Regions from separate parts of the Janibacter alkaliphilus genome, predicted to be linked through region 2. Evidence: riboswitches for the same ligand, from Rfam matches in the RefSeq annotation. Region 2 holds a riboswitch; each other region holds the start of a gene.

Region 1 (9,445 bases), 900 kb from region 2:
GCCCGCCGAGGGCAGCCAGCCGCCGAGCTACGGCGGCGGCGAGACCGGGTCGTCGTCCTACGGCCAGTCCTCGTACGGTCAGCAGGACTCCGGCTACGGCCAGTCCTCCTACGGTCAGCAGGAGTCCGGCTACGGGCAGGGTGGCTACGGCCAGTCCTCCTACGATCAGCAGGAGTCCGGCTACGGGCAGGGTGGCTACGGCCAGTCCTCCTACGGTCAGCAGGACTCCGGCTACGGCCAGGGTGGCTACGGCCAGTCCTCCTACGGTCAGCAGGACTCCGGCTACGGCCAGGGCGGCTACGGCCAGTCCTCCTACGGCGCGGGTCAGCAGGGCCAGCCGGGGCAGGAGGCGCAGTCCGAGGACGGGAAGAAGCGCAACCTCACACTGCCGATCATCGCCGCGGTGGTGGTCCTGGTGCTCGCCATCGCGCTGTGCGTCGGCGGCATCTTCTTCTTCACCGGGGACGACGAGAGCGAGGGCACCGGCTCCTCCTCGAGCAGCAGCTCCAGCTCCACGAGCGAGAGCTCGAGCAGCTCCAGCTCGAGCGACCCGACCTCGTCGAGCTCGTCCTCCTCCAGCAGCAGCTCCGCGACGCCGACCGGCTCGAGCAGCACCGGCAGCGACGGGGTGCGTTCGGCGGAGTTCGACAAGACCTACAGCGGCAGCGGCGCCGAGGTGATCAAGGTGCCGCCGGGTGACGGTCCGGGGCTGGTCGAGGTCGAGTACACCGGCGAGAGCAACTTCGTCGTCAAGGGTCAGGACACCAACGGCTCGGACACCGGCGACCTGGTCTTCAACACCATCGGCGACACCACCGGGACGGGCGCCTACAACCTCACCAGCTACGGGGGCGGCACCAACCGCCTGGCGATCGAGGGCGACGGCGACTGGAAGATCACCTACAAGAAGATCGAGAGCGCCCCGACCTTCGGCTCCAGCGAGAGCGGCAGCGGGTCCAAGGTCTTCAAGTGGGAGGGCGGCAGCGCGGACATCGAGTCCACCTTCACCGCCCCGTCGGACAGCTTCCTCGGCGACTTCGTCGTCACCGCGGTCGGCGGCGACTCCCCGGACCGGCTGGTCAGCGAGTTCGAGGACTTCGAGGGCACGACGACGGTGCAGGACGGCACGGAGTACCTCGTCATCGAGGCCAGCGGCGACTGGGAGATCACCAAGAAGTGACCTGAGCAGGTCGTCGACGTCGGCGGGCGCACCCTCACCAGGGGGCGCCCGCCGACGCGCGTCAGCACTCGATGACTCAGCACTCGATGACGTTGACCGCCACGACATTCAGGGCCAGCCCGCCCCGGGCGGTCTCCTTGTACTTCACCTTCATGTCGCGCCCGGTGTCCCGCATCGTCGCGACGACCTTGTCCAGCGAGACCACGTGGCTGCCGTCCCCGCGCAGCGCGGTCCGGGCGGCGGTGATGGCCTTGACCGCGGCGACCGCGTTGCGCTCGATGCACGGGATCTGCACCAGACCGCCGACCGGGTCGCAGGTCAGCCCGAGGTTGTGCTCCATGCCGATCTCGGCGGCGTTCTCCACCTGGGCCGGGGTGCCGCCGAGCACCGCGGCCATCGCCCCGGCCGCCATCGAGCAGGCCGAGCCCACCTCTCCCTGGCAGCCCACCTCGGCCCCGCTGATCGACGCGTTCTCCTTGTAGATCACCCCGATCGCCCCGGCCGTCAGCAGGAAGCGCACGATCCCGTCCTCGTCGGCGCCGGGCACGTGCTCGACGTAGTAGCGCAGCACCGCCGGGATGATCCCGGCCGCGCCGTTGGTCGGGGCGGTCACCACCCGGCCCCCGGCGGCGTTCTCCTCGTTGACCGCCAGCGCGTAGAGGGTCAGCCAGTCCATCCCGCGAAGGGGGTCGGCGCCCGCCTCCTCGCGGCCCGCCTCCTCCACCAGCCGGCGATGCAGGTCGGGCGCGCGCCGGCGCACCCGCAGGCCCCCGGGCAGCACCCCTTCGGTGCTCAGCCCGTTGTCGATGCACTCGCGCATCACCGACCAGATGTGCAGCAGCCCGGAGCGCACCTGCTCCTCGTCGCGCCACGACCGCTCGTTCTCCAGCATCAGCCGGTCGATGGACAGCCCCGTGTCGGCGCAGCGCGCCAGCAGCGCGTCCCCGGTGGTGAAGGGGTGCGCCACCGGGGTGCGGTCCTCGACGATCCGGGTCGAGCCGGAGGCGTCCTCGCCGACGACGAACCCGCCGCCGACCGAGTAGTAGGTGTGCGTGGCCAGCGCGGCGCCGTCCTCGTCCAGCGCGGCGAACCGCATCCCGTTGGGGTGCAACGGCAGGCTGGCGCGGCGGTGCAGCACGACGTCGCGATCCGGGTCCAGCGCGATCTCGTGCCGACCCAGCAGGCTGATCCGCCCGGTCCGGCCGATCTCCTCGAGGCGGTCGGCGACCGCCCGGGGGTCGCAGGTCTCCGGTCGCTCGCCACCGAGCCCGAGCAGCACCGCGGAGTAGGAGCCGTGACCGTGGCCGGTGGCGCCGAGGGAGCCGAAGAGCTCGCACCGTACCCCGTCGACGGCGTCGAGCAGGCCGTCCTGCTCCAGCTGCTCGACGAAGAGGACGGCCGCCCGCATCGGACCGACCGTGTGCGAGCTGGAGGGGCCGATGCCCACCGAGAAGAGGTCGAAGACGCTCAGTGCCACGCCGGTCACCCTACTGCCGCTGTCTCAGCATGTGGTCACATCGACGTCACGGCGCGCCTCGTCCGGGGCTGTGGAGAACTCCGCGGCCGATCTGGCCGAAGCCGCCATGCTGCGGGCATGAGCTTCCACGACCTGCCGAAGGGCTGGCCCTCCCGGTCCCTGGAGGACCCGGTGCTGGCCGCCGACGTCGTCGACCTCGTCGTGCGCGACAGCGAGCGCGCGGTCGGCAGCCTCAGCCTGCTGCTCTGCGACGGCACCGGCCGGATGATCCAGCCGGTGACCATCGAGGACGTGCCGCACGGCTGCACCGAGGAGGAGCGCGAACGCGTCTTCGACGCCTTCGTCGGTCACCTCGGCGGAGCGCTCGGCGGACTGGTGCTGGCCCTCGGCCGGCCCCGCGGCAGAGTCCCGGAGGACCCGGAGCGGGCCTGGCACGAGACGGCGATCCGGGCCTGCGACGCCGGCGGGGTCCGGCTGCTCGGGTGCTACCTGGCCACCGAGGACGGCGTGGTGGCGATGCCGCGATGGACCGAGCCGCGGCTGGCCGGCTGACCCGTCGACCTGAGCAGGTCAGCCCTCGTCGAGCTGGAGCTGCACCTGCCGGGCGATCTCGGCGCCGACGGCGGCGGCGAAGCCCTCCGGGTCCTCGTGCGCCGCCGGCCGCTCCGGCACGACGACGTCGACCACCCCGTCGGCGAGCATCTGGGCCGAGCCGACCCGCTGCCGCGTGGCCAGCAGCGCGGCGTGCTCGGTGTCCTTGTAGACGATGGCGCTGGCCCCCTCCGGCGGCAGCGGGCTCAGCCAGCCGTGCTCGGCGGCGATCACCCGACGTGCCGGCAGCAGCGCCAGCGCGCCGCCCCCGGTGCCCTGGCCGAGCAGCACCGACACGCTGGGCACCCCCAGGGTGGTCATGTCCGCCAGCGACCGGGCGATCTCGCCGGCCAGCGCGCCCTCCTCGGCGTGCCGGGACAGGTCCGCCCCCGGGGTGTCGATGACCGTGACCAGCGGCAGGCCGAGCTGGTCGGCCATGGCCATGCCCCGGCGCGCCTCGCGCAGCGCCGCCGGGCCCATCGACTGCTCCACCTGGTAGCGGCGGTCCTGACCGGCCAGCACGCAGGGCCGCCCGCCGAAGGAGGCCAGCGCCAGCATGACGCCCTGGTCGGACTCGCCGTGCCCGGTGCCGTTGAGCGGGATCACGTCGTCGGCGGCGTGCCGCAGCAGCTCGCGCACCCCGGGCCGGTCCGCCCGGCGGGTGGTGGTCACCGAGGCCCACACCCGCGCGATCTCCTCGTCGGAGGGCTCGGGGTGGCTGGCGTACCCGCCCAGGGCCACACCCGCCGGGGGCGCGGCCTCGACCGGCGCGACCACGTCGGGTGCCGGCGTGCTGCGGGTGGAGAGCAGGCGCAGCGCCCGCGCGGCGACCGGTGCCAGCTCCTCGGTCGGCACAGCCGCGTCGATGATCCCGTTGGCCACGAGGTTCTCCGAGACCTGCACCCCGGCCGGGAAGGGCTCGCCGTGCAGCGTCTCGTAGACCACGGGGCCGAGGAAGCCGACCAGGGCGCCCGGCTCGGCGATCGTCATGTGCCCCAGCGACCCCCACGAGGCGAAGACCCCGCCGGTGGTCGGGTGCCGCAGGTAGACCAGGTAGGGCAGCCCGGCGGCCTTGTGCGCCACCACCGCCGCGGAGATGTCCACCATCGTGACGAAGGCGGGCGTGCCCTCCTGCATCCGGGTGCCGCCGCTGGCGGTGGCCGCGACCAGCGGCAGCCGCTCGGCGGTCGCCCGGCGCACGGCGGCGACGATCCGCCCGGCGGCGGCCCGGCCGATCGACCCACCGAGGAAGGCGAACTCGCCGACGACCAGGGCGACGTCGTGCCCCTCGATCCGGGCCCGGCCGGTGATCACCGACTCGTCGGTGCCGGCCCGCGCCGCGGCGGCGTCCAGGGCCTGCCGGTAGCCCTCGTCCAGCCCGTCCCGGGAGATCGGCTCGTCCCAGGAGACGAAGCTGGCCTCGTCGACGACCTGGTCGACGAGCTCGTGGGCACCGGGGCGTCGTGGCATGGCCCGCATCGTGCCAGCCGGCGCGCTGGGTACCCTGGCGCCGTGCTTGTGCCCTTGACCACGATCGTCATCGCGTCGGTGGTCGTGCTCGCGGCGCTCGCCGCGATCTACCTCGTCATCGACCGGATCGTCGACGACGCCCTGCTGCTGGTCACCGCGGTGGTCGAGCTGCTGCTGCTCGCGCTCGCGGTCGTCGTGGTGCTGGTGCACCGGGACGTCGGGGACTCCTCGGAGGGAGCGACGATGCTGGCCTACGCCCTCACCCTGCCGGTGGTGCCGCCGGCGGTCGTCTTCCTCGCGCTGAAGGAGAAGACCCGGTGGACCATGGGGGTGGTCATCGCCGGGGCGCTCACCGTCGCGGTGATGGCCTACCGCATCCTGCAGATCTGGTGGACCGGTGCCTGAGCGGCGGCCCGCGCCCGAGCGCGCCGGGCACGGGCCGTGGGTGCTCGTCGTCGCCGCCTACGGGGTGCTGGCGCTGGCGGCCACCGGCCGCTCGATCCTGCAGATCGTCGAGTACTTCGAGCGGGCCCCGCTGGCCTACGTCCTCTCCGCGGTCGCCGCGGTGCTCTACCTGCTGGCGACGATCGCCCTGGGCAAGGGGATGAGCCGGCTGGCCGCGGTCACGGTGAGCGTCGAGGCGGTCGGGGTCCTCGTCGTGGGCACGCTGTCGTACGCGGCGCCGGAGCTCTTCCCGGACCAGACGGTGTGGTCGCACTTCGGCTCGGGCTACGGCTACCTGCCGCTGGTGCTGCCCTTCGTCGGGCTGTGGTGGCTCAGCCGGCAGGCTCGAGCAGGAAGAGCGGGATGAGCCGCTCGGCCCGCTCCTGGTACTCCGCGTAGGGCGGGAAGGCGGCCACGCAGCGCTCCCACCAGGCGTCCCGCTCCGGCCCCGGGGCCAGCTCGCGCACCGTCACCTGCAGGCTCTCCCGGCCGTCCAGGAGCTCGATCTGCGGGTTGGCGCGCAGGTTGTGCACCCAGTGCGGGTCCTTCTCCTGGCCGCCAGCGCTGCCGACGGCGGCGTAGGCGCCGTCGTGCTCGACCCGCATCAGCGGGACGTGGCGCACCTGCCCCGAGCGCGCGCCGATGGTGTGCAGCAGCACCACCGAGCGGTCCATGATGTCGACCACCGCGGTGTCGCCGGCCTCGAGGATCTGGGCGGCCTGGTCGTGGGCCCAGGAGAACTTGTGGGTGCTCATGGACCCAGCCTCGCCCCGGCACCGACCCCCGTCAATCGGGGGTGGCCCGGGCCACGGCCGGGAGGGTTGTCAGCGGCGGGGGAGCGCGTCTAGGTTGAGCCCAGGTCTTGAGCGCCAGCGCGAAGCCCCGGCTCGCTGGCCGGCAACCCTCCACCCGCGGTGGGGTGCCCCGGGAGACGACCTGGACCGGCCGGCAATCCCGCCGACGGTCAAGCGCGAGCACGTCCCGCAGGCGCCCGGCGCCCAGGACCACGTCGCTCACCGAGCACGAGGAGCACCCATGTCCACCGATCCCGCCAGCTGGGCCTTCGAGACCCGTCAGGTGCACGCCGGCCAGCAGCCCGACCCGACCACCGGGGCCCGGGCGCTACCGATCTACCAGACGACGAGCTACCAGTTCGAGAGCACCGAGCAGGCCGCGAACCGGTTCGCGCTGAGTGAGCTCGGCCCGATCTACACCCGGATCACCAACCCGACGACGGACGCCGTGGAGCAGCGGATCGCCTCCCTCGAGGGCGGTGTCGGCGGGCTGCTGCTGGCCTCCGGGCAGGCAGCGACCACCTTCGCCATCCTCAACATCGCCGAGGCCGGCGACCACGTCGTCGCCTCGCCGGCGCTCTACGGGGGCACCTACAACCTGCTCGGCTCCACCCTCACCCGCTACGGCATCGAGGTCACCTTCGTCGAGGACAGCCGCGACCTGCAACAGTGGCGGGACGCGATCCGGCCGAGCACCAAGCTGCTCTTCGGAGAGAGCATCAGCAACCCGCGCTCGGAGATCCTCGACATCGCCGGGCTGGCCGAGGTCGCGCACACCGCCGGGATCCCGCTGGTCGTCGACAACACCGTGGCCACCCCCTACGTGCTGCGCCCGATCGAGCACGGCGCCGACGTCGTCGTGCACTCGGCGACGAAGTACCTCGGCGGGCACGGCACGGCCATCGCCGGCGCGCTCGTCGACGCCGGCACCTTCGACTTCGCCGCCGACCCGGAGCGCTTCCCCGCCTACAACCAGCCGGACGAGAGCTACCACGGGCTGCGCTACGGCCCCGACCTCGGCGTCGGCTCGCCGCTGGGCGCGAACCTCGCCTTCATCCTCAAGGCCCGGGTGCAGCTGCTGCGCGACCTCGGCTCGGCGGCCTCGCCGTTCAACGCCTTCCTCGTCGCCCAGGGCTTGGAGACGCTCAGCCTGCGGGTCGAGCGGCACCTGGAGAACGCCCGCGCCGTCGCCGAGCACCTGCACGGGCACGCCCAGGTGACCTCGGTGCGCTGGGCCTCGCTGCCGGACGACCCCTTCCACGACCTCGCCCAGAAGTACACGCCGAAGGGGGCCGGCGCCGTGCTCTCCTTCGAGATCGACGGCGGCGAGGAGGCCGGGCGACGCTTCGTCGAGGGGCTGAGCCTGCACAGCCACGTCGCCAACATCGGCGACGTGCGCTCGCTGGCCATCCACCCGTGGTCGACCACGCACAGCCAGGGCGCCGACGAGGGTCGTTACGCAGCCGGGGTCACCCCGGGCCTGGTGCGCCTGGCCGTGGGCATCGAGCACATCGACGACATCCTCGCCGACCTCGAGCAGGGCTTCGCCGCGGCCGCCGGCTGACCCGGCGGCGGTCGCGGCGGCAGCGCCACGGAGGAGCGCGGAGTGAGACCAGCGCCTCGTGGTGCACCGAAGGGAGCGGGGCGGCGCGCCACGTAAGGTGTTCCGGTGCGCGTCGCCCTGCTCTCCTACCGGTCCAAGCCGCACGGCGGCGGGCAGGGGATCTACGTGCGTCACCTCTCCCGGGCACTGGTCCGGCTCGGTCACGAGGTCACCGTCTTCTCCGGCCAGCCGTACCCCGAGCTCGACGACGGGGTCGCCCTGGTGAAGGTGCCCAGCCTCGACCTGTACCGCGAGCCGGACCCCTTCCGCACCCCGCGGCCCTCGGAGTTCCGGGACCGGATCGACGTGCTCGAGTACCTGGCCATGCTCACCGCGGCCTTCCCCGAGCCGCTGACCTTCACCCTGCGGATGGCCCGGCAGGTCGAGCGGCTGGCCGCCGACTTCGACGTCGTCCACGACAACCAGTCCCTGGGCTGGGGGCTGCTCGCGCTGCAGCGGCGGGTGCCGCTGGTGACGACCATCCACCACCCGATCTCGATGGACCGCCGGGTCGACCTGGCCGCCGCACCCTCCCCGTGGCGCCGGGTCACCCTGCGCCGCTGGTACGGCTTCGTGCGGATGCAGCAGGCGGTCGCCCGCCGGCTGCACCACGTGCTGACCGTCTCCACCTCCTCCGCGCTGGACATCGCCCGCGACTTCGGCGTCGACCCGGCCCGGATCACCGTCGTGCCGCTCGGGGTCCAGCCCGAGGTCTTCGCGCCGACCGGTGCCCGGGTGCCCGGCCGGATCGTCGCCACCGCCAGCGCCGACACCCCGCTGAAGGGGATCGACACCCTGCTGCACGCCGTGGCCTGGCTGCGCGAGCAGCGCCCGGTCGAGCTCGTGCTGGTCACCCGGCCGATCCCGGGCGGAGCCACCGAGCGGCTGGTCGCCTCCCTCGGGCTCACCGACGTCGTGAGCTTCCGCTCCGGGCTGAGCACCACCGAGCTCGCCGAGACGATGGCCTCGGCCGAGATCTGCTGCGTCCCCTCCCGGTACGAGGGCTTCTCGCTGCCCACCCTGGAGGCGATGTCCTGCGGCACCCCGCTGGTCGTCTCCGACGCCGGCGCGCTGCCGGAGGTCGTCGGCCCGCCCGGGGAGTGCGCCGACGTCGTCCCGCCCGGCGACCCCGCGGCGCTCGCCGACGCCCTCGGCAGCCTGCTGGACGACCCGCAGCGGCGGGAGCGGATGGGCGCCGCCGGCCGGGAGCGGGCCAGCACCGGCTACTCCTGGGAGGTCGTCGCCCGGGCCACCGCCGCCGCCTACCAGCGGGCCGCGGACGCCTACGCCCGCTCCCGCGGCGCCGACGCCCGCCCGCGCGGAGCCGAGGACGACCCGGCACCCCGCCCGACCCCTGGCAGCGACCCTGTCCTGCCCCGTTCCTGAGGAGACCTGCACCCGTGCTCACCGTCGACTTCGCGCGCCTCGGCCTCGCCCCTGGCGAGAGCGCCCTGGACATGGGCTGCGGCGCCGGCCGTCACTCCTTCGAGATGTACCGGCGCGGGGCCAGGGTCACCGCCTTCGACCTGGACCAGGACGAGCTGGCCCAGGTCGGCGGGATGCTGGAGGCGATGGCCGTCGAGGGTGAGGCGCCCGAGGGGGCCAGCGCCCGCACCGTGCACGGGGACGCGCTGCGGATGCCCTTCGCCGACGGGGAGTTCGACCGGGTCGTCGCCTCCGAGGTGCTCGAGCACATCCCCGACGCCCAGCCGGCGATCAGCGAGCTGGTCCGGGTGCTGCGCCCCGGTGGGACGATCGCCGTCACCGTGCCCCGGTGGGGCCCGGAGAAGGTGTGCTGGGCGCTGTCCGAGGAGTACCACGCCAACGAGGGCGGGCACGTGCGCATCTTCCGCGGCGACCGGCTCGTCGCCCGGCTGGAGGCGGCC
Region 2 (9,445 bases):
GGCCTTCTTGCGGCGCGGCTGCTCGGCCGGGGCCACCTCGGCGGCCTGCTCGTAGGCGGTGTCCCCGTCCCGCTCGCCGGAGGCGGCGTCGTCGTCGGGGCGGCGTCGGCGTGCCCGCCGGACGGCCTGCTGCGGGGCGTCCTCGACCGGCGGCGCGGCCTGCTGCGGGGGCTCGCCGGTGACCGCGGCCCGCAAGTAGGCGGCCCGGACCGGCACCTCGCGCAGCGGGGTGCCGGTGAGCACGAGCAGGCTGAAGAGGCCCAGCAGGACGAGCAGGATGACCGCGGGCCAGGTGGTCAGGCCGGTGACCAGCGGGTCGGAGGCGAGGAAGCCGACGATCCCGCCGGCCGAGCGCATGCCGCTGGCGCCGTCGGGCGGCTGGGGCAGGCCCTCGACGATGTGGGTGAGGCCACAGACGGAGAGGGCGAGCATGCCCAGGCCGAGGCCGACCCGTCCGCTGGCGACCGGGTCGGCGCCGCGCAGCAGCCGCCAGCCGAGGGCGACGAGTACCACCGGCAGGGCGTAGGCGACGAGGCCGAAGGTGCCGGCGGCGACGGCGTGCACGACGTCGCCGACGAGACCGTCCAGACCCCACCACTCGCGGGCGGCGACGACGACGGCGAGGCCCACGAGCAGCAGCCCCAGACCGTCGCGGCGGTGCTCGGGGTCGAGCTCGCTGGCGCTCTGGCCCACCTTGCGGACGCTGGCGCCAGCGGCGCCGGCCACCCCGTTCCAGGTGGCGGTCACGGCCTGGACCGGCAGCGGGAGGCCGCCGCCCTTCGCCGTCCTGGTGCGGGAGGTCGTGGGGCGGCTGGTGCCCTTGCCGGTGCTCTTGCGGGCCGAGCCCTTGGCAGAGGTGGTCTTGGCGGACGTCTTGCGGGCCGCGCCTGCGCTGCCCCCCGAGGTGCGCCCGCTCCCCTTGGCGCGACTGGTCGTCGCGGTAGGGCGGGTCGAGGTCGAGCGCGCCGGCCGCCCGGGTCCGCGGGAGGCGCCGTCGCGGGACCGGGTGGAGCTGCCGGTAGGTGTGGCCATGCTGGCAGGGTAGGCGATCGTCACCCTCTTCACACGTGTCCCACGCGCACCACCCCTCCCGTCACCCCTTTATCGGGTAACCCGATAAAGGCTCGGTCACCTCATAAGGCTTCTCCGGGGAGCGAGAGGTTCTCGGGTGCGGGTGCCGCCGAGGCACCTTCTCGTGGGCCCTCCGGCCGAGCTGGCGAAGGGGGCACCGCGACCGCACCGGAACGTCACCTCGTCCACAGCCGAGACCGACCGACCCGCCGTGCACGAGGCCGCTGACTACGCTGCCACCGTGCTGATCGCCGTCACCGCTGTCGCCGTGGGCCTCGCCGGCCTCGCGCTCGCCGGCACCTGGACGCGCACCGGCCGGTACCGCCGCGAGGACGAGACCGGCCCGCTGCCGCGGCACACCTGGGTCCTCGCCGCGACCCCGCTGATCGTCGCCGCGCTCGCGGTGGCCGCCGCGGACCAGCCCTGGGGGGTCGCTGCGGCGGCGATGCTGCTGGCCGCGGTCAGCCCCACCCTCGTCGCCGTCGACGCCGACGTGCACCGTCTGCCGAACGTCCTCACCCTGCCGCTCGCCCCGACGACGTGGGCGCTGCTCACGATGGCGGCGGCCACGACCGACCGGTGGCCCGACCTGCGCCGCGCCGGCCTGGCACTGCTCGTCCTGGGCGGCCTCTTCGTCCTGGCCAGCCTGCTCACCGGGTCGCGCGGGCTCGGCATGGGCGACGCCAAGCTGGTGCTCACCCTGGCCCCGCTGCTGGCCTGGTTCGGCTGGTCCCCGGTGCTCCTCGGCCTCTACGGCTCGTTCCTGCTCGGCGGCCTCGCCGCACTGGCCCTCGTGGCGACCCGACGGGCGGACCGCAGCACCCACCTCGCCTTCGGGCCCTACCTGCTCGTCGGCAGCCTGGTCACGCTGCTGCTCGTCAGCTGACCCGGGTCCCCTCGCTTCGTCTCTCCTTCGCATCGGTGGAGGTATCCCCACGCGCCAGAGCGCGCCCCATCACCTCCACCCGGGTGAAGGGCGACCCCGGTGGAGGTATCCCCACGCGCCAGAGCGCGCCCCATCACCTCCACCCGGGTGAAGGGCGTGCGGGTGGAGGTATCCCGACGCGCCAGAGCGCGCCCCATCACCTCCACCCGATCGAAGGGCGACCCCGGTGGAGGTGTCCGCACGCGCCAGAGCGCGCCCCATCACCTCCACCCGAGCGAAGGGCGGCGCATCACCTCCACCCACGACCCGCCCACGACAAGCCCCCTGCCCCGCGTCCCGGATGCCAAGACGCGCCGCACCCTGCACGACGGCCCGCCCAGACCTTGCTACTCTCCTGCACAGGTCATGAGCGCCAGCGCAAAGCCCCGGCTCGCTGGCCGGCAACCCTCCAACCGCGGTGGGGTGCTCCGGGTGACGACCAGGCCGTGCGTCGACCGTCGCGCGGCAAGCGCGGACTCGAGGTCACCGCCCGGGTCCGGTGAGGACCAGGAGAGACGCACATGTCAGTGGCCACCCAGACCCGCCCGCACCGCACCGAGGCTCCCCTGCTGCACGCCGTGACGGGCACCCCCGTCCCGGCCACCGTCGCCGCCGGGCTGCCCTGCGCGACCCTCGACGGGCGCACGGTGGAGCACGCCAACCTCGACCACGGCGCTTCCGCACCGGCGCTGACCGCGGTCAAGCAGGCCGTCGACACCGCCACCCGCAGCTACGCCTCGGTGCACCGCGGCAAGGGGCACGCCTCCCAGGTCTCCAGCCGCTACTACGAGGCGGCCCGCGAGGAGGTGGCCCGCTTCGTCGGCGCCCGCCCCGGCGACGAGGTGATCTTCACCCGGCAGACCACCGACGCCATGACCCTGCTCGCCGGGGCCCTGCCCGAGGGCACCGAGGTCGTCGTCTTCGACTCCGAGCACCACGCCTCGCTGCTGCCCTGGCCGGCCGGGCGCACCACCCGCCTGCCGGTCCCGCGCAGCGAGGACGCCGCCGCCGACGCGCTCGAGCGAGCGCTGCAGGCGCGGACCGACCGGCCCGTGCTGGTCGTCGTCACCGCCGCCTCGAACGTCACCGGCGAGCTGTGGCCGGTCCGCCGCCTGGCCGACCTCGCCCACGCCCACGGCGCCCGCATCGTCGTCGACGCGGCCCAGCTGGCCCCGCACCGCGCGGTGGACCTGACCGCGCTCGGCGCCGACTACCTCGCCTTCTCCGGCCACAAGGTCTATGCCCCCTACGGCACCGGCGTCCTCGTCGGTCGCGCCGACTGGCTGGACGCGGCGCCGCCCTACCTGCCCGGGGGCGGCGCCACGGCCGAGGTCGGCCCCAGCGGCGCCACCTGGCGCACCGGCGCGGCCCGGCACGAAGGGGGCAGCCCGAACGTCCTCGGCGCGGTCGCCCTGGCCGCCGCCTGCGCCACCTTCCGCCGCCACCGCGAGGCGATCGAGGCCCACGAGGCGCACCTCTTCGACGGGCTGGTCGACGCCCTGGAGGCGATCGACGGGGTCCGCACGTACAGCATCTTCTCGTCCGCGCAGCCGCGGGTGCCGGTGGTGACCTTCACGCTCGACGGGCTGCCCGCCGACCTCGTCGCCACCGCCCTCTCCCGGGAGCACGGCATCGGGGTGCGCGACGGCAAGTTCTGCGCGCACCCGCTGGTGACCGAGCTGCTCCAGGACCAGAGCGAAGGGGGCTGCGCCGGCCCGGTCGACGGCACCGGTGCCGGGACCGCCGTCCGGGTCAGCCTCGGCCTGGGCAACCGGCCCGAGCACGTCACCCGTCTCGTGGCCGCGATCCGCGAGCTCGCCGGCGCGGGCCCGCGCTGGGAGTACGCCCGCGGCGCGGACGGCACCTGGCAGCCGGTCGGCGTCGGTGCCGCCGAGGAGGCGCCGCTCCCCTGGTGACCCTCCCGGGCCCGACCCGCCCCACCAGCACCGACACCGCTGCGCCCCCGCCACCGAGGTGACGGGGGCGCAGCGGTGCGCGGGGCTCAGGCCTCGACGACCACCGGCAGGATCATCGGCCGGCGACGGATCTTGCCGCCGACCCAGCTGCCGACGGCGCGACGCACCACCTGCTGCAGCTGGTGGGGATCGGTGGTGCCCTTGGCGGCCGCATCCTCGATCGCCTTGACGATCTTCGGCCGCACCTGGTCGAAGATCTCCTCGCCCTCGGAGAAGCCGCGGGCGGTGATCTCCGGGCCGGCGACGATCTTCCCGGTGGTGGAGTCGACGACCACCATCACCGAGATGAAGCCCTCGTCGCGCAGGATGCGCCGGTCCTTGAGCAGGTCCTCGTCGGTCTCGCCGACGCTGGAGCCGTCGACGTAGACGTAGCCGCAGGGCACCGCGCCGGCCACCCGGGCCCGCCCGTCGACGAGGTCGACGACCACCCCGTCCTCGGCCAGCGGCACGTGGTCGGGGTGCACCCCGGTGGCGATCGCCAGGTCGCGGTTGGCCACCAGGTGGCGCCACTCGCCGTGCACCGGCATGACGTTCTTGGGCTGGACGACGTTGTAGATGTAGAGCAGCTCGCCGGCGCTGGCGTGCCCGGAGACGTGCACCCGGTCCGGCCCGCCGCTGTGCACGACGTGCGCACCGAGGCGCATCAGCCCGTTGATGACCCGCCACACCGAGCCCTCGTTGCCGGGGATCGGCGAGGACAGCAGCATGATCGTGTCGTCGACCCCGACGTCGATCCGGTGATCGCGGTTGGCCATCCGGTTCAGCGCGGCCATCGGCTCGCCCTGGCTGCCGGTGCAGATGAGCACGACCTTGTCGTCAGGCAGCTGGTCGAGCTGCTTGACGTCGACGAGCACCCCGTCGGGCACGTGCAGGTGCCCCAGCTCGGAGGCGATGCCCATGTTGCGGATCATCGAGCGGCCGACGAAGGCGACCTTGCGGCCCGCCTTCTCGGCGGCGTCGAGCACCTGCTGCACGCGGTGCACATGGCTGGAGAAGCAGGCGGCGATGATCCGCCGCTCGGCCCCGCGGAAGACCTTGTCGATCGCCTGCGAGATGTCCTTCTCCGGGGCGGTGAAGCCGGGCACGGTGGCGTTGGTGGAGTCGGTGAGGAAGAGGTCGACCCCCTCCTCGCCGGCCCGGGCGAAGGCGCGCAGGTCGGTGATCCGCCGGTCCAGCGGCAGCTGGTCCATCTTGAAGTCGCCGGTGTGCAGCAGGGTGCCGGCCGGGGTGCGGACGAAGACGGCCAGCGCGTCCGGGATCGAGTGGTTGACGGCGATGAACTCGCAGTCGAAGTTGCCGAAGACCTCCCGGCGCCCCTCGGCCACGCCGAGGGTGTAGGGGGTGATCTTGTGCTCCTTGAGCTTGGCCTCGACCAGGGCCAGGGTCAGCTGGGAGCCGACCAGCGGCAGGTCCGGCTTGAGCCGCAGCAGGTAGGGCACGGCGCCGATGTGGTCCTCGTGGCCGTGGGTGAGGATCACCGCCTGGATGTCGTCCAGCCGGTCCTCGATGTAGGAGAAGTCGGGGAGGATGAGGTCGACGCCGGGCTGGTGGTCGTCCGGGAAGAGGACGCCGCAGTCGACGATGAGCAGCTGGCCGCCCTGCTCGATGACCGTCATGTTGCGGCCGATCTCGCCGAGCCCGCCGAGCGGGACGACGCGGACGGCGTGCTTCGAGAGCTTGCGGGGGGTGCCGAGGTCGGGGTGCGGGTGGCTCATGCGGTCACCGCCAGGCCGGAGGCGGCCATCCCCTTCCGAAGGATCTCCAGGTGCTCCGGTGGTCCCTCGACCAGCGGCAGCCGGACCGTGGCGTGGTCGATCACCCCGAGCTCGACGAGCGCGGCCTTGGCCATGATCGCTCCCTGCGAGGTGGTCATCATCGCCTGGACCAGCGGCAGCAGGCGGGTGTGGATCTGGCGGGCGGTGGCCAGGTCGCCGCGCTCGGTGGCGGCGAGCAGCTCGACGTGCTCCCGGCCGGCCACATGGCCGGTGACCGAGACCATGCCGACCGCGCCGATCGCCAGCAGCGGCAGGGTGAGGGCGTCCTCGCCGGAGTAGATCAGGTGGTCGGTGCGGGCGAGCACCTCGGACGTCGCGGCGAGATCGCCCTTGGCGTCCTTGACCGCCTGGATCCGCGGGTGCGCGTCCAGCGCGACGAGGGTCTCGGTGGTGAAGGGGATGGCGGTGCGGCCGGGGATGTCGTAGAGCATCACCGGCAGGTCGGTGGCGTCGGCGACCGCGGTGCAGTGCGCGATCACCCCGGCCTGGGTGGGCTTGTTGTAGTAGGGCGTGACGAGCAGCAGCGAGCGCGCCCCGACGTCGGCGGAGCGGCGAGCCATCTCGACGCTGTGCCGGGTGTCGTTCGAGCCGACGCCGGCGACGACGGCGACCTGGTCACCGACCTCGTCGACGACCAGGCGCACCGCCTCGATGCTCTCGTCCTCGGTCAGGGTGGCCGACTCGCCGGTGGTGCCGTTGACGACGATGCCGTCGTGACCGGTCTCGACGAGGTGGCGAGCGACCGCGCGCACGCCCCCTTCGTCGACGGCACCGTCGGGGGTCATCGGGGTCACCATCGCTGTCGCGACGCGACCGAAGGGGGTGGTGTCAGGCATGCCCGGAGCGTATCGCCTGACCCTGAGGCCGCTGACCAGGCACCGCGGCGCGGCCGGGTAGATTCGCCGCATGCGTCAGTACCTCGAGCTGCTCGAGCACGTCCGAGACCACGGGGTGGAGAAGTCGGACCGCACCGGCACCGGCACCCGCAGCGTCTTCGGTCACCAGATGCGCTTCGACCTCACCGAGGGCTTCCCGGTGCTGACGACGAAGAAGCTGCACCTGCGCTCGATCATCGGCGAGCTGCTGTGGTTCCTGCGCGGCGACACCAACGTGCGCTGGCTGCAGGAGCGCGGCATCTCCATCTGGGACGAGTGGGCCGACGAGGACGGCGAGCTGGGCCCGGTCTATGGGCACCAGTGGCGCAGCTGGCCCACCCCCGACGGGCGGCACGTCGACCAGATCGCCAAGGTCATCGAGTCCATCCGGACGAACCCGGACAGCCGACGGCACATCGTCTCGGCGTGGAACGTGGCCGAGGTGGACCAGATGGCGCTGCCGCCGTGCCACAGCCTCTTCCAGTTCTACGTCGCCCCGCCCGCACCGGGGCAGGAGCGGGGCCGGCTGTCCTGCCAGCTCTACCAGCGCAGCGCCGACATCTTCCTCGGCGTCCCCTTCAACATCGCCTCCTACGCGCTGCTGACGATGCTCGTCGCCCAGCAGACCGACCTCGAGGTCGGCGACCTCGTGCACACCCTCGGGGACGCGCACCTCTACCTCAACCACCTCGAGCAGGCCGACCTGCAGCTCACCCGGCAGCCGCACCCGCTGCCGACCATGGAGATCGCCCCCCGGCCCAGCATCGACGCCTACGAGCTGGAGGACTTCCGGCTCGTCGGCTACGTCGCCGAGCCGGGCATCAAGGCCCCGATCGCGGTCTGAGGAGCGGGCATGCCAGCCGGACCGCGGATCACCCACATCGCCGCCCTCGGCCGCAACCGGGTCATCGGCGACGGAACCGGCATGCCCTGGCACCTGCCCGAGGACCTGCGCTGGTTCAAGCGCCAGACCATGGGCCACCCGATGATCATGGGCCGGCGCACCTTCGACTCGATGGGCGCGCTGCCCGGACGCCGCTCGATCGTCCTCAGCCGCGACCCCTCGCTCGCCCCGGCCGGGGAGCAGGTGCGGGTGACACGCAGCGTAGACGAAGCGCTGGCGCTGGCCGCCGACGGTGAAGGGGGCGACGAGGTCTTCGTCGTCGGTGGCGGCGAGATCTACCGGCAGACCCTGGAGCGGGCCGACCGGCTGCTGCTCACCGAGGTGGACCTGGCACCCGCCGGCTCGGTGACCTACCCGGAGCTCGACGAGGCGGTCTGGCCCGAGGTGCACCGCGAGCAGCGCGACGGCTTCGCCTGGGTGGAGCGGCGGCGCGCCGGCACGGGCTGACACAAGCCACAGGCTTCATCTGGGCGAAATGAAGATATGCTCTTCACATGAGCGAGATGAAGGCCGTCGCTGTCGCGACGCTCATCGGGGACGTCGTGGGATCGCGCCGCAGCCCCGACCGGGCCGCGCTGCACCGGCGCCTGACCGCAGCCCTCGCCGAGGTCGCGGCGGACGACGGGGTGCTGGAGCCGCCCCGGGTCACCGTGGGAGACGAGCTGCAGGCGACCTACGCCACCCTCGGGGCGGCCCTGCAGGCCACCTGGCGGCTGCGCGCCGCGCTCGCCCCGGAGGTCGACATGCGCTTCGGCCTGGGCTGGGGCCCGGTGACCGCCCTCGACGACGAGATCCAGGACGGGCCGGGCTGGTGGGACGCCCGCGAGGCGATCACCGCGGTGGCGCAGGAGCAGCGACAGCAGGCGTGGACCGGCCTGCGCACCGCCTACCGCAGCCGCGCCGACGACGCCCCCGACCCGGCCGCGGTCGACGCCGCCCTGCGCTGTCGGGACTACCTGGCAGGCTCGCTCGACGACCGCTCCCGACAGATCCTCGAGGGACTCATGGCAGGCCGTACCCAGTCCGACATCGCCGCCGAGCAGGGCATCTCGCCCTCCGCGGTCTCGCAGCGCTACCGGGGCGAGGTCGGGGTGCTGATGCAGGTGATCGCCTCGCTGGCGAGCGTGGGCGCCGGCACGGACGGCACCACCGCGCCCGGGCGGTCGACGGAGCCAGGCGCATGAGCGTCCTCGCCGTGCTGCTCGTCGGGGTCGGCCTGGCCGACCTGGTGCGCGCCGCGCTGGCCGCCCCGGACAGCCCGCCGGGCAGCGACGGCCAGGGCCGCCGCGGCTGGCTGGTCGCCACCGTCGTCGGGGTCGTGACGGTCCTCGCGCTCGCCGCGGCCGCCGGTCTGCTCGCCGTCGTCGGCGGTATCGCCCTGACCCTCCTGGCCGTCGTCTCGCTCGTCAGCTGGATGCTGCTCAGCCGCGCCGCCCTGGTCGGCGACGTCGGCCCGCGGGTACCCGGGTCCGTGGGCTACGTGCTGCCGCTCGCTGCCCTGGGCCTCGGCCTGGTGCTGCAGCTGGCGCTCGCCGGGTGGGCACCGCCGGTGGGCGGCTGGATCGACGGCTGGGCCCGGTGGGCAGACCTGCCCTGGGAGGTCGCGCCGGAGCAGGCGATGCTCGTGCTCGGCCTGGCCCTGGTGCAGCTGGCCACGGGCAACGTCGTCGTGCGGCTGGTGCTCGTCGCGACCGGGGCGATGGAGGCGGCGCCCTCGGTCGACGGGGCCGATCAGGAGCTGCGCGGCGGGCGGCTCCTCGGACCGCTGGAGCGCCTCTTCATCCTCGGCCTGGGGCTGGCCGGCGAGGTCACCGCGGCCGGTCTGGTCATCGCCGCCAAGGGTCTGATCCGGTGGCCGGAGCTGCGCGCGCACCCCTCCCCCGGAGCCGGGTCCAGCGACCGGCCGGACGATACCGCGG
Region 3 (9,445 bases), 870 kb from region 2:
GCTCGCTGCCCACCGGTCTGGTCGGAGCCGTCGGCGACTTCCACGCCAGCGGCAGCGGACTCGTCGTCGCCGTGCTCGGGCCCCTGCCCGACGAGGCCTGCGACCAGCTCGGCGGGCGCGGCGGGTCGTGCGTCGCGATGGTGCTCGACCGAGCCGGCTACCGCGGTCGTGGCGGCGAGACCGACGAGGCGACCGCGCGCACCCTGGCCCGGCTCGGCGCCGCCGGCTGGCGCACCGTGCGGGTCCGGCCCGGGGTGCGGGTGGCCGACGCCTGGGCCCAGGTCGTCCCGTCGGGGGTGACCACGTGAGGATGCTGCAGGCGGTGCCGGCCACGCTGGGCGCGGCGGCCACGGTGCTGCTGACGCTGCCGGTGCGCCCGCTCTTCGAGGACGACGCCTGGGTGGCGGACGCCGTCCTCGGCGTGCTCGTCGTGCTGCTCAGCGGCCTGGCCCTGCGCTGGCTCACCTCGCGGGCCGTGCTCGTCGTCGGTGGCCAGGCGCTGGCCTCCGGGGGCTACCTGCTGCACACCTACGTCGGGGAGACCACCACCTTCGGCCTGCCCACCGCGGCGACGATCGGCGCCGTCGGGGATCTGGTGACCGACGCCCAGCAGACCATCACCGAGTACGCGGCGCCGGCCCCGCTGACCCCGGGCGTGGCGGCCATGCTCGGCGGGATCGTCGTGCTGGTGGCCCTGGCCGTGGACCTCGCCGCGGCGACCGCGGACAGCCCGGCGATCGCCGGGCTCCCCCTCTTCTCGCTCTTCCTGGTCTCCACGGCCAACTCCGACGACGGCCTGCACTGGGGCTGGTTCGTCGCCGCGGCGCTGCTGTGGCTGGCGATGCTCGGCTACCAGGCGCGGGACTCGACGGAGCGCTGGACCACCGTGGTCGCCGGGGAGCGCGGCGGCCAGGACGCCGACAGCGCGCACCGCATGCTGGGGCGTCAGGCGATGCAGGTCGGGGTGCTCGCGCTGGCCGCCGCCGTGGTGCTGCCCGCTCTGCTCCCCCACCTGCCCCAGCGCTACCTGCTCGACGGGCTGGGCCGCGGCGGGGTCGGGGGCGGTCCGGGCGAGACCGTCCGGCTGTCCACCGAGCTGGACCTGCGACGCAGCCTGCGCTCCCCCAGCACCGAGCCGGTGCTCACCTACCGCACCGACGACCCGACGCCCGAGCCGCTGAGGGTGGCCGTCGTCGACCAGATCGCCGACGGCCGGGTCCGGATGAGCGAGCCCGGCCCGCAGCCGCCCGGCGGTCTGGAGGGCGACCCGCGGCCCGAGGCCGACCAGGACGTGCCCCGCCGCGAGCGCAAGATGAGCGTGCTGGAGAACGGTGTCGCCGCGCCCCAGCTGCCGGTCCCGGCGGGCCTGGACGTGCTCGACCTGGGCGGGACCAGCTACACCGTGGATGCCGCCGGCACCGTCACGGTCACCGAGGCGCCCGATGAGTACACCGCGGTCACCCAGGAGATCGAGCCGACCGAGGAGGACTTCCCGCCGAGCCTCGAGGGTGCCGGACCGCGGTCCGGGGCGGACCTGCTGGCCCTCGACCCGGCCTCGCAGCAGGCGGTCCGGGAGCTGACCGGGCAGGTCGTCTCCGAGGGCGCCGGGCCACTGCAGGCCGCCCGGCAGATCCAGGCCCACCTGCGCAGCAGCGCGTACACCTACAACCTCGAGCTCGAGCCGGCCGAGGACGGCGAGGACGCGGTGCTGCACTTCCTGCGCACCCGGACCGGCTACTGCCAGCAGTTCGCGACGACGATGGCCCTGATGGCGCGCGCCCGCGGGATCCCGGCCCGGGTCGGGGTCGGCTTCCTGCCGGGCACGAGCGAAGGGGACGAGCGGATCGTCCGCGCCTCCGACGCCCACGCCTGGCCGGAGCTGTGGTTCGACGGGGTGGGCTGGGTGCGCTTCGAGCCGACCCCCGGCTCCGACGCCGCCTCCACGCCGGGCTACTCGCTGCCGGGGGTGGACGAGGCGGACGGGAGCTCTGGGAGCAGCGAGGAGACCAGCAGCACGAGCACCAGCGCCAGCAGCTCGGCGGCCCCGTCGGCGCAGGAGGACATCGCGGCCGGGGCGACCGACGGAGCCCCGACCGACGACACGGCGCCGTGGTGGCGGTGGCCGCTGGTGCTGCTGCTCGGGCTGGTGCTCGCGCTGGCGGTGCTGCCGGTCACCGCGATCCTCGTGCGGCGTCGGCGCCCGGAGGACGACGCGGCCCGGGTGGAGCAGGAGTGGCAGGGGCTGGTCGTCCGGCTCGGCGATCTGGGCATGTCGCCCCCGGACGGAGCGACCCCGCGTCAGACCGGGGCGTGGGTGCAGCGGCGGGTGCCGGGCGATCCGGCCGCGACGGACCAGGTCGACCGGGTCGTGACCACCCTGGAACGCGCCCGCTACGCGCCGGACCCGGCGGTCCTGCCGGATATCGGCGACGACGTCGACGCGATCCTCGGGCGGGCCCGGCGCTCCCGTACCACCGGGCGACGAGCCCGGGCGCTGCTGTGGCCGGTCGAGGGTCGTCGCGCCTGGAGCGACGGCTGGCGCCGGCTCACCGACCGGCTCCCCTTCGCCGGGCGCTGACCCGCCCTCCCCCTTCTCGGGTGGAGGTGAACGGGTGGAGGTGAAGCAGCCCGGTGGAGGTGAACCAACGCGCCCCAGCGCGACGAGATACCTCCACCCACGCCGACTGGATCATCCACCCACCGGACATGGCGAAGGGTCGTGGGTCAGTACGTCGGTGGAGTGGCGGAGCCGAAGCACGGCATGTTCTTGACCTCTTGGGGGATGGACTGGTCGCTGCACCAACCCTCCAGACCTTCGTCGGTCTGCGGGATCTCCCACGGATTGCCCTCCGCGTCCAGGACCACCTCCCCCTCGCCGGTGGGTGCCGAGGGTTCGGCTGCGGCGCTCGCGGTCACGGTCGCGGTGACCGTGGCCGTCTCGGTCGCGGTCGCGGTCTCCGTCTCGGTCGCGGTCTCCGTGGCAGTGCGGGTCGTGGTCGTGGGGGGCGCCGTGGTGGTGGCGGTCGACGTCGAGGTCACGGTGGGAGCTGGTTCGGGCTCCCCGCTGCACGCCGACATGAGCAGGACCAGGATCGGAAGGCACGCCGCCAGTGCTCGCATGGCGCCACCGTAGCCGTGGAATAGCCGGCGGCACCCGAGTTCCGCGCCTTCCGCCGGGTGGAGGTGATACCACGCGCCCCGGCTCGACGAGATACCTCCACCGGCGGGATACCTCCACCGCGCCGCACCGAGCGATCCACCCACCGGACATGACGAAGGGGCCGACCCAGGATCTCCTGGTCGGCCCCCGTCGTCGTCGGCGACGCCGCTCAGTCGAGGTAGTCGCGCAGCACCTGGCTGCGGCTGGGGTGGCGCAGCTTGCTCATCGTCTTGGACTCGATCTGCCGGATCCGCTCACGGGTGACCCCGTAGACCTTGCCGATCTCGTCCAGCGTCTTCGGCTGGCCGTCGGTCAGCCCGAAGCGCATCGAGACGACGCCGGCCTCGCGCTCGGAGAGGGTGTCCAGCACCGAGTGCAGCTGCTCCTGCAGCAGCGTGAAGCTGACCGCGTCGGAGGGCACGACCGCCTCGGAGTCCTCGATGAGGTCGCCGAACTCGGAGTCGCCGTCCTCACCCAGCGGGGTGTGCAGGGAGATCGGCTCGCGGCCGTACTTCTGCACCTCGACGACCTTCTCCGGGGTCATGTCGAGCTCCTTGGCCAGCTCCTCCGGGGTGGGCTCGCGGCCCAGGTCCTGGAGCATCTGGCGCTGCACGCGGGCCAGCTTGTTGATGACCTCGACCATGTGCACCGGGATGCGGATGGTGCGGGCCTGGTCGGCCATCGCCCGGGTGATCGCCTGCCGGATCCACCAGGTGGCGTACGTGGAGAACTTGTAGCCCTTGGTGTAGTCGAACTTCTCGACCGCGCGGATCAGGCCGAGGTTGCCCTCCTGGATGAGGTCGAGGAAGAGCATCCCGCGACCGGTGTACCGCTTGGCCAGCGACACCACGAGGCGCAGGTTGGCCTCGAGCAGGTGGTTCTTGGCGTTCTTGCCGTCCTGGGAGATCCACCACAGCTCACGCTTGAGCTTCATGTCGATCTTGTCGTCGCCGGCGAGCTTCTCCTCGGCGAAGAGGCCGGCCTCGATCCGCTTGGCGAGCTCGACCTCCTGCTCGGCGTTGAGCAGGGCGACCTTGCCGATCTGCTTGAGGTAGTCCTTGACCGGGTCCGCGGTGGCACCGGCGGTGACGACCTGCTGGGCGGGGGCGTCCTCGTCATCGTCGTTGGAGAGGGTGAAGCCACCGGCCTCCTCGGGCGCGGCCCGGGTCGGACCTCCGGCCGCGACGGCCTCTTCGGTCTTGGCGACCTCGGCCCCGGCGTCGGTGGTCTCGCCGTCCCCGGAGTCGTCCTCGCTGTCGGTGTCGGTGCTGGCCTCGGCGTCACCGTCGGTGTCGGGCGTCTCCGCCTCGGCGCTGACGTCCTCGTCGGTGGGCTCCCCGTCGACGTCCTCGGTCTCGGTGACCTCGTCGCTGTCCGCGCCGGCCTCCGCAGCACCCGAGGTGGCCTTCGCGGCCGCCTTCTTGGCGGCCGCCTTCTTCGCCGTGGTCTTCTTCGCCGTGGCCTTCTTCGCGGTGGCCGAGGCGGCCGCCTTCTTCGTCGTGGCGGCCTTGGCGGTCTTCTTCGCCGGGGCGCTGCCGGTGCTGGTCTCCTCCTCGGCCGGGGCGGTCGCAGACTTCTTCGTCGCCGACGCCCTGGTGCCGGAGCTGGCGGCCTTCTTCGTGGCCGGCGCCTTCTTGGCGGGCGTCTTCTTCGCGGACGCCTTCTTGGTGGTGGAACGCTTGGTCGGTGTCACCTGTACCTCGATTCCCTGGTCGTCCAGCGCGCGGAGGACGGCCTTGCCGCGGGACGGCGTCACGCCGGCCTCGGTGAATGCGGACTGCAGCTGGTCGCCGGTGATGGACCCGGTCGTCCGGCCCTGCCGGACCAGCTGCTGCAGGGCCGGATGGCTGAACTCGCGGGGCAGTGCGCCCTGCTCCTGGTTCGGACGCGTGGGGGCAGCGGACACCGACAACCTTTCGTCACGGATGATGTGAACCGGCCGCGTCGGGCCTCCCCGACCCCTGCGTCCCGGTCCCCGGATCTGATGTCCGGAAGTGCTCGGACACCATTATAAAACGACGGACCGCGACGCGTTATGCCCGCTCCCCGTGACAGGGGCGTCGCTGCAGGTCAGGCGGTCGCCTTGACCGCCAGGACGGCGCACGGCGCGTCCAGCAGCACCCGCTGCGCGTTGGAGCCGAGGATGAGCTTGCCCACCGGGGTACGGCGGCGCAGACCGATGACGATCAGCTCGGCGCCGACCTCCTCGGCCACCGCGATGAGGTCTTCGGCCGGCTCGTTGCCGCGGACGAGGCCGCGCACGTCCACCTCGACGCCGCTGCCGGCGAGCTCGCCGCGCAGCTCCTCGAGCTGGCTGTCGCTCTTCTGCGCCGACTCGCGGGACAGCGAGGGGCCGCCGCGGTCGGAGTGGATGACGACGAGGTTGTCACCGCGCAGCCGGCACTCCTCGAGCGCGCGGTCCAGGGCCGCCCGGCCCTCGTTGGTCGAGACGTAGCCCACCACGACGGTCATCTGATCTCTCCTCGCTCCCGCGGCAGTCGTTGCAGGCCTGACGCTACACCCGGCGCAAGCCTGCGCGGCTGCTCCCGGCAGCCGCGTCCGCACCTGCCCGTGGCGAGGCGCTCACCCCAGGAGGTCGCGGATGATCCGACCCACCTGGTCGCTCTCGGTGAGGAAGGCGTCGTGCCCGACCAGCGAGCGCACCGGACGCAGCTCGGCGCTCGGGCTGGCCGCGACGATCTCCTCGGACAGCCGCGGCGGGTAGAGCCGGTCGGAGTCGATCGGCGCGACGACCAGACGGCCGGCGAAGGGGGCCAGCGCGGCCTGCAGCCCGCCGCGCCCGCGGCCGACGTCGTGGGAGTTCATCGCCTCGGAGAGCGCGATGTAGGAGTTGGCGTCGAAGCGGGCCGCGAGCTTGGCGCCGTGGTGGTCCAGGTAGCTCTCCACGGCGAACCGCCGCCCCGCTCCCCCGGGCTGCTCGTCCCGCCCGAAGCGCTCGTGCAGCTCCAGCTCGCTGCGGTAGGTCACGTGCGCGATCTGGCGGGCGATCGCCAGCCCGGCCTCCGGGGACCGACCGGTGCCGTAGTAGTCGCCGTCGGCGAAGTCGGGATCGTTGCGGATCGCCAGGATCTGCGCCTGCGACCAGCCGATCTGCTCGGCGCTGGCGTACCCCGTGCTGGCCAGCACGAGAGCGGCCTGGACCCGGTCGGGGTGGCTGGTGACCCACTCCAGCGAGCGCATCCCGCCCATCGATCCGCCGAGCACGGCGCGCCACCGTCGCAGGCCGAGCTGCTCGGCGAGGCGGGCCTCGGCGGCGACCTGGTCACGGACGGTCACCTGCGGGAAGCGGCTGCCCCACGGTCGGCCGTCCGGCGCCGGCGAGCTGGGTCCGGTGCTGCCCTGGCACCCGCCGAGGACGTTCGGGGCGACGACGAACCAGCGGTCGGTGTCCAGCGGCAGCCCGGGGCCGACGAGGTCGGTCCACCATCCCGGCGTCGGGTGGCCAGGACCGACGCCGCCGGCGACGTGGCTGTCCCCGGTGAGGGCGTGCTCGACGAGCACCGCGTTGTCGCCGGAGGGCGAGAGCCGGCCCCAGGTCTCGTAGGCCAGGGTCACCTCGGGCAGCCGCACCCCGGACTCCAGCGTCAGCTCCCCCAGGTGGGCGAAGAGCCGGTCGCCGGGGTCGTCGCCGTCACGCCAGCAGGCGGCGCCGGTGGCCGGTGGCTGGTGGGTGATGCTCATGGGAGGTCTCCCTCGGGCTCGCCTTGCCGTACCGCTGCGATACGGCCCGGTCATCACCCGGGGCACCCCATCGCGAGGAGGGTTGCCGTCCAGCCAGCCGGGGCTTGTCGCTGGAACTCATGACCTGCCCGCCACTGTAGCGGGTGCGCCCGGGCAGCACGAGCGTGGGCGAGCCGCTCCCGGCCGACCCGCGAGGCTCACCCGCCCTCGTCGGGACCGGTCGACCCGCTCGACCAGCCCGGTGGTCGCAGCCCGTGCTGCAGCAGCCGCAGCATGAGCCCGGCCAGCCGGTGCTCCGGCTCCACGGCGAGGGCCTCGTCGAGGCAGGCACCGGCCACCGTGCCGTCTCCCTGCCACCAGGCGACGTGCGCCAGCACCGTGAGCAGGGGCGCGCTCTCGGCCTCCGGGGTCAGCCGGAGCAGGTCGGCCAGCCGGTGCCGCAGCACCATGGCGAGGTCGTCGCCCGCCGCACGGTCGGCGGGCTGGCCCGTCCCCCGGTCGGCGGGCTGGTCGCTCGCCGGCGGCGACGGCTCGGCCTGGACCCACGGGCAGGCGGCGGCTGCCTCCCTGGCGCGAGACACCGCGTCCTGCTCCAGGGCCTCGGTGGGGACCGCGCCGGGGCAGAGCACGCCGAGCAGCGCGTCCCGCCAGCCGATCTGGCGCAGCGAGGCCAGCGCGACGGCCACCGCCTCCGGCGGCAGCGCGGTCACCGGCCTCGCGGCCGGATCGAGGTCGAGGATCGTCCGCCAGACCCGGGTGGTGCTGACCGTCGACGGCCAGCCCGGCTGGTCGTGGCGTCGGGCCAGGGCCGCGGCGGTGGCTGCGGCGGACTCCGCCTCCTGGATCGGGACCAGGCTCTCGAGCACGTGGTCGCGGCTGGGCAGCGGGGCGATCCCGCGACGGACGTACTCGGCCACCCCCGGGACCCCGTCGGGGGCGGGCAGCGGCTCGCCACCGGTCGGGCAGCAGGCCTCGTCGCAGTCGGGGGCGTACCACCGGCCGTCGCGGACGACGAGGTGCTCGGCGACCCGGACGCCGCGTCGTCGGGCCTCGCCCACGACCGCGGCGCGCAGGTCGTCGGAGTCCCCCTCGTGGTCCTCGAAGCCGGCCACGACGACCGAGTCCGGCCGCTCCCGCTCGGCGACGTCGAGCAGGACGTCGGCGGCGGCCCGGCTGATCTCCTCGCCGCGGGTGAGGTCGAGGCGCTGCACGAGGCCGAGCCGACGGCCGTGCAGCATGACGACCACGACGGAGCGCAGCGGGTGGTAGCCGAGCTGGTAGGGCAGCAGCACGAGCAGGTCGGCGGGGGTACGGGCGCGAACGATGGCGGTCATGCAGCCACCGTCGAGCAGGCCCGGCCGGGGCGCCAGCGCGTGCCGTCCCGCTGTGGACGAGCGTCGGAGCGCGCTGTCGCCTGTGCACGACGCGAGCTCGGCGACCGAGGGCGCCTCAGCGCACGACGTGCGAGGGCACCGCCTGCTCCCAGGCGAGGAAGGCCTCGGTCTCCTGCACCAGGGTCAGCGCGACCCAGCCGAGGACGAGGGCGTCGTCGGCCAGACCGAGCACGAGCAGCAGCCCCTCGGGCACGACGTCGATCGGGGAGACCACGTAGCCCACCCCGGCGAGCAGCAGCATCAGCCGGGCCGAGGACACCCCGGTGTACTCCCCCGAGCGCACTGCGCGCACCAGGCGCGGCACGGCCCGCAGCCGGCGCCACAGGCTCGGCGAGCCCGGCGCGGACGCCTCGCCGACGGCGTGGGCGAAGGTGGCGGCGGCACGGGCACGGCGACGAGCGGCCATGGGTCCTCCTGCAGGTCTGGGCGCGTCCCGGGCGCCGTCAGGTTCTCGCCCTGGTCAACGTGCCCGAGGTCAGGGGTGTTCCCCCGGCTGCTCCGGGCCGGCGGCGGACCCCTCGATGCCGGGCGCCTCGCGGTCAGTCGGGGCGAGGGCCCCGACCTGCTCCCCGGCCGCGGGGAACTCCTCGCGGACGTGGTCGGCGAGCTGCTTCATCAGCCAGGTGTCGAGACCGGCGCCGACGGCTCCGCCGACCACCGGGATGGCCCGCCCGAAGCGGGCGAAGGTGGAGCGGCCGGCGCTGGCGAGCAGCCGGAAGCCGACCCCCTTGTTGATCACCATCAGCGCGGGACCGGGGAGCCGCTGCGTGGCCAGGTGCGTCATCCGCCCGGTCGGGGCGACCATGCCGGCCCGGGCCAGGACCTCCTGGGCGTCGGCGCCGACGAGGCTGAGCAGGATCGCGGTGCGGATCCGGTCGTCGGCGAGGTCGTGGCCGCGCAGCGCGGCCACCGAGGCGGCCATCCGGGTGGCCAGCACGTAGAAGCCGAGCACGTTGGCCGGCAGCGCCACGGGCAGGGTGACGAACCCGCCGAGGTTGGTGACGAAGCCGTTGGCGGCGGCCAGCCGCAGGTGGTCGCGCAGCACCTCGTCGACCGCCTTCTCGACGTCGCCGGAGTGCTTGGCGAGCGCGGCGTCGGCCACGGTGGCTGCGGGGTCGAAGGGGCCACGGCCGTCGATGCCGGTGTCGAGCAGCTGTCGGACCAGCTTGATCGCGGCGCCGTTGAGCCC

What was found. Region 2 has a riboswitch for S-adenosylmethionine ahead of BJY28_RS14955 (aminotransferase class V-fold PLP-dependent enzyme). Riboswitches for the same ligand answer to the same signal wherever they lie in the genome.
Region 1: it holds a riboswitch for S-adenosylmethionine, as region 2 does, so the genes downstream of both, BJY28_RS10920 (bifunctional o-acetylhomoserine/o-acetylserine sulfhydrylase) here and BJY28_RS14955 (aminotransferase class V-fold PLP-dependent enzyme) in region 2, are expected to answer to the same signal.
Region 3: it holds a riboswitch for S-adenosylmethionine, as region 2 does, so the genes downstream of both, metX (homoserine O-acetyltransferase MetX) here and BJY28_RS14955 (aminotransferase class V-fold PLP-dependent enzyme) in region 2, are expected to answer to the same signal.

The regions. Positions count from the first base shown of each region.
Region 1 covers NZ_JACBZX010000001.1:2,259,529-2,268,973, forward strand. Annotated here, with positions in the region: gene BJY28_RS10885 (DUF2510 domain-containing protein) at 1-1,180, shown strand, start outside; gene BJY28_RS10890 (L-serine ammonia-lyase) at 1,257-2,657, opposite strand; gene BJY28_RS10895 (hypothetical protein) at 2,775-3,209, shown strand; gene BJY28_RS10900 (carboxyl transferase domain-containing protein) at 3,228-4,718, opposite strand; gene BJY28_RS10905 (hypothetical protein) at 4,761-5,123, shown strand; gene BJY28_RS10910 (hypothetical protein) at 5,116-5,529, shown strand; gene BJY28_RS10915 (nitroreductase/quinone reductase family protein) at 5,495-5,917, opposite strand; SAM riboswitch class IV at 6,021-6,139, shown strand; gene BJY28_RS10920 (bifunctional o-acetylhomoserine/o-acetylserine sulfhydrylase) at 6,198-7,520, shown strand; gene BJY28_RS10925 (glycosyltransferase) at 7,626-8,945, shown strand; gene BJY28_RS10930 (methyltransferase domain-containing protein) at 8,960-9,445, shown strand, end outside.
Region 2 covers NZ_JACBZX010000001.1:3,155,652-3,165,096, forward strand. Annotated here, with positions in the region: gene BJY28_RS14945 (FtsK/SpoIIIE family DNA translocase) at 1-1,032, opposite strand, end outside; gene BJY28_RS14950 (prepilin peptidase) at 1,313-1,957, shown strand; SAM riboswitch class IV at 2,359-2,474, shown strand; gene BJY28_RS14955 (aminotransferase class V-fold PLP-dependent enzyme) at 2,518-3,912, shown strand; gene BJY28_RS14960 (ribonuclease J) at 3,999-5,687, opposite strand; gene dapA (4-hydroxy-tetrahydrodipicolinate synthase) at 5,684-6,583, opposite strand; gene BJY28_RS14970 (thymidylate synthase) at 6,654-7,466, shown strand; gene BJY28_RS14975 (dihydrofolate reductase) at 7,476-7,973, shown strand; gene BJY28_RS14980 (SatD family protein) at 8,021-8,710, shown strand; gene BJY28_RS14985 (hypothetical protein) at 8,707-9,445, shown strand, end outside.
Region 3 covers NZ_JACBZX010000001.1:2,282,674-2,292,118, reverse strand. Annotated here, with positions in the region: gene BJY28_RS11020 (DUF58 domain-containing protein) at 1-308, shown strand, start outside; gene BJY28_RS11015 (transglutaminaseTgpA domain-containing protein) at 311-2,578, shown strand; gene BJY28_RS11010 (hypothetical protein) at 2,725-3,039, opposite strand; gene BJY28_RS11005 (RNA polymerase sigma factor) at 3,330-5,066, opposite strand; gene BJY28_RS11000 (universal stress protein) at 5,231-5,632, opposite strand; gene metX (homoserine O-acetyltransferase MetX) at 5,744-6,862, opposite strand; SAM riboswitch class IV at 6,878-6,987, opposite strand; gene BJY28_RS10990 (DUF4192 domain-containing protein) at 7,060-8,196, opposite strand; gene BJY28_RS10985 (YkvA family protein) at 8,312-8,662, opposite strand; gene BJY28_RS10980 (EcsC family protein) at 8,732-9,445, opposite strand, start outside.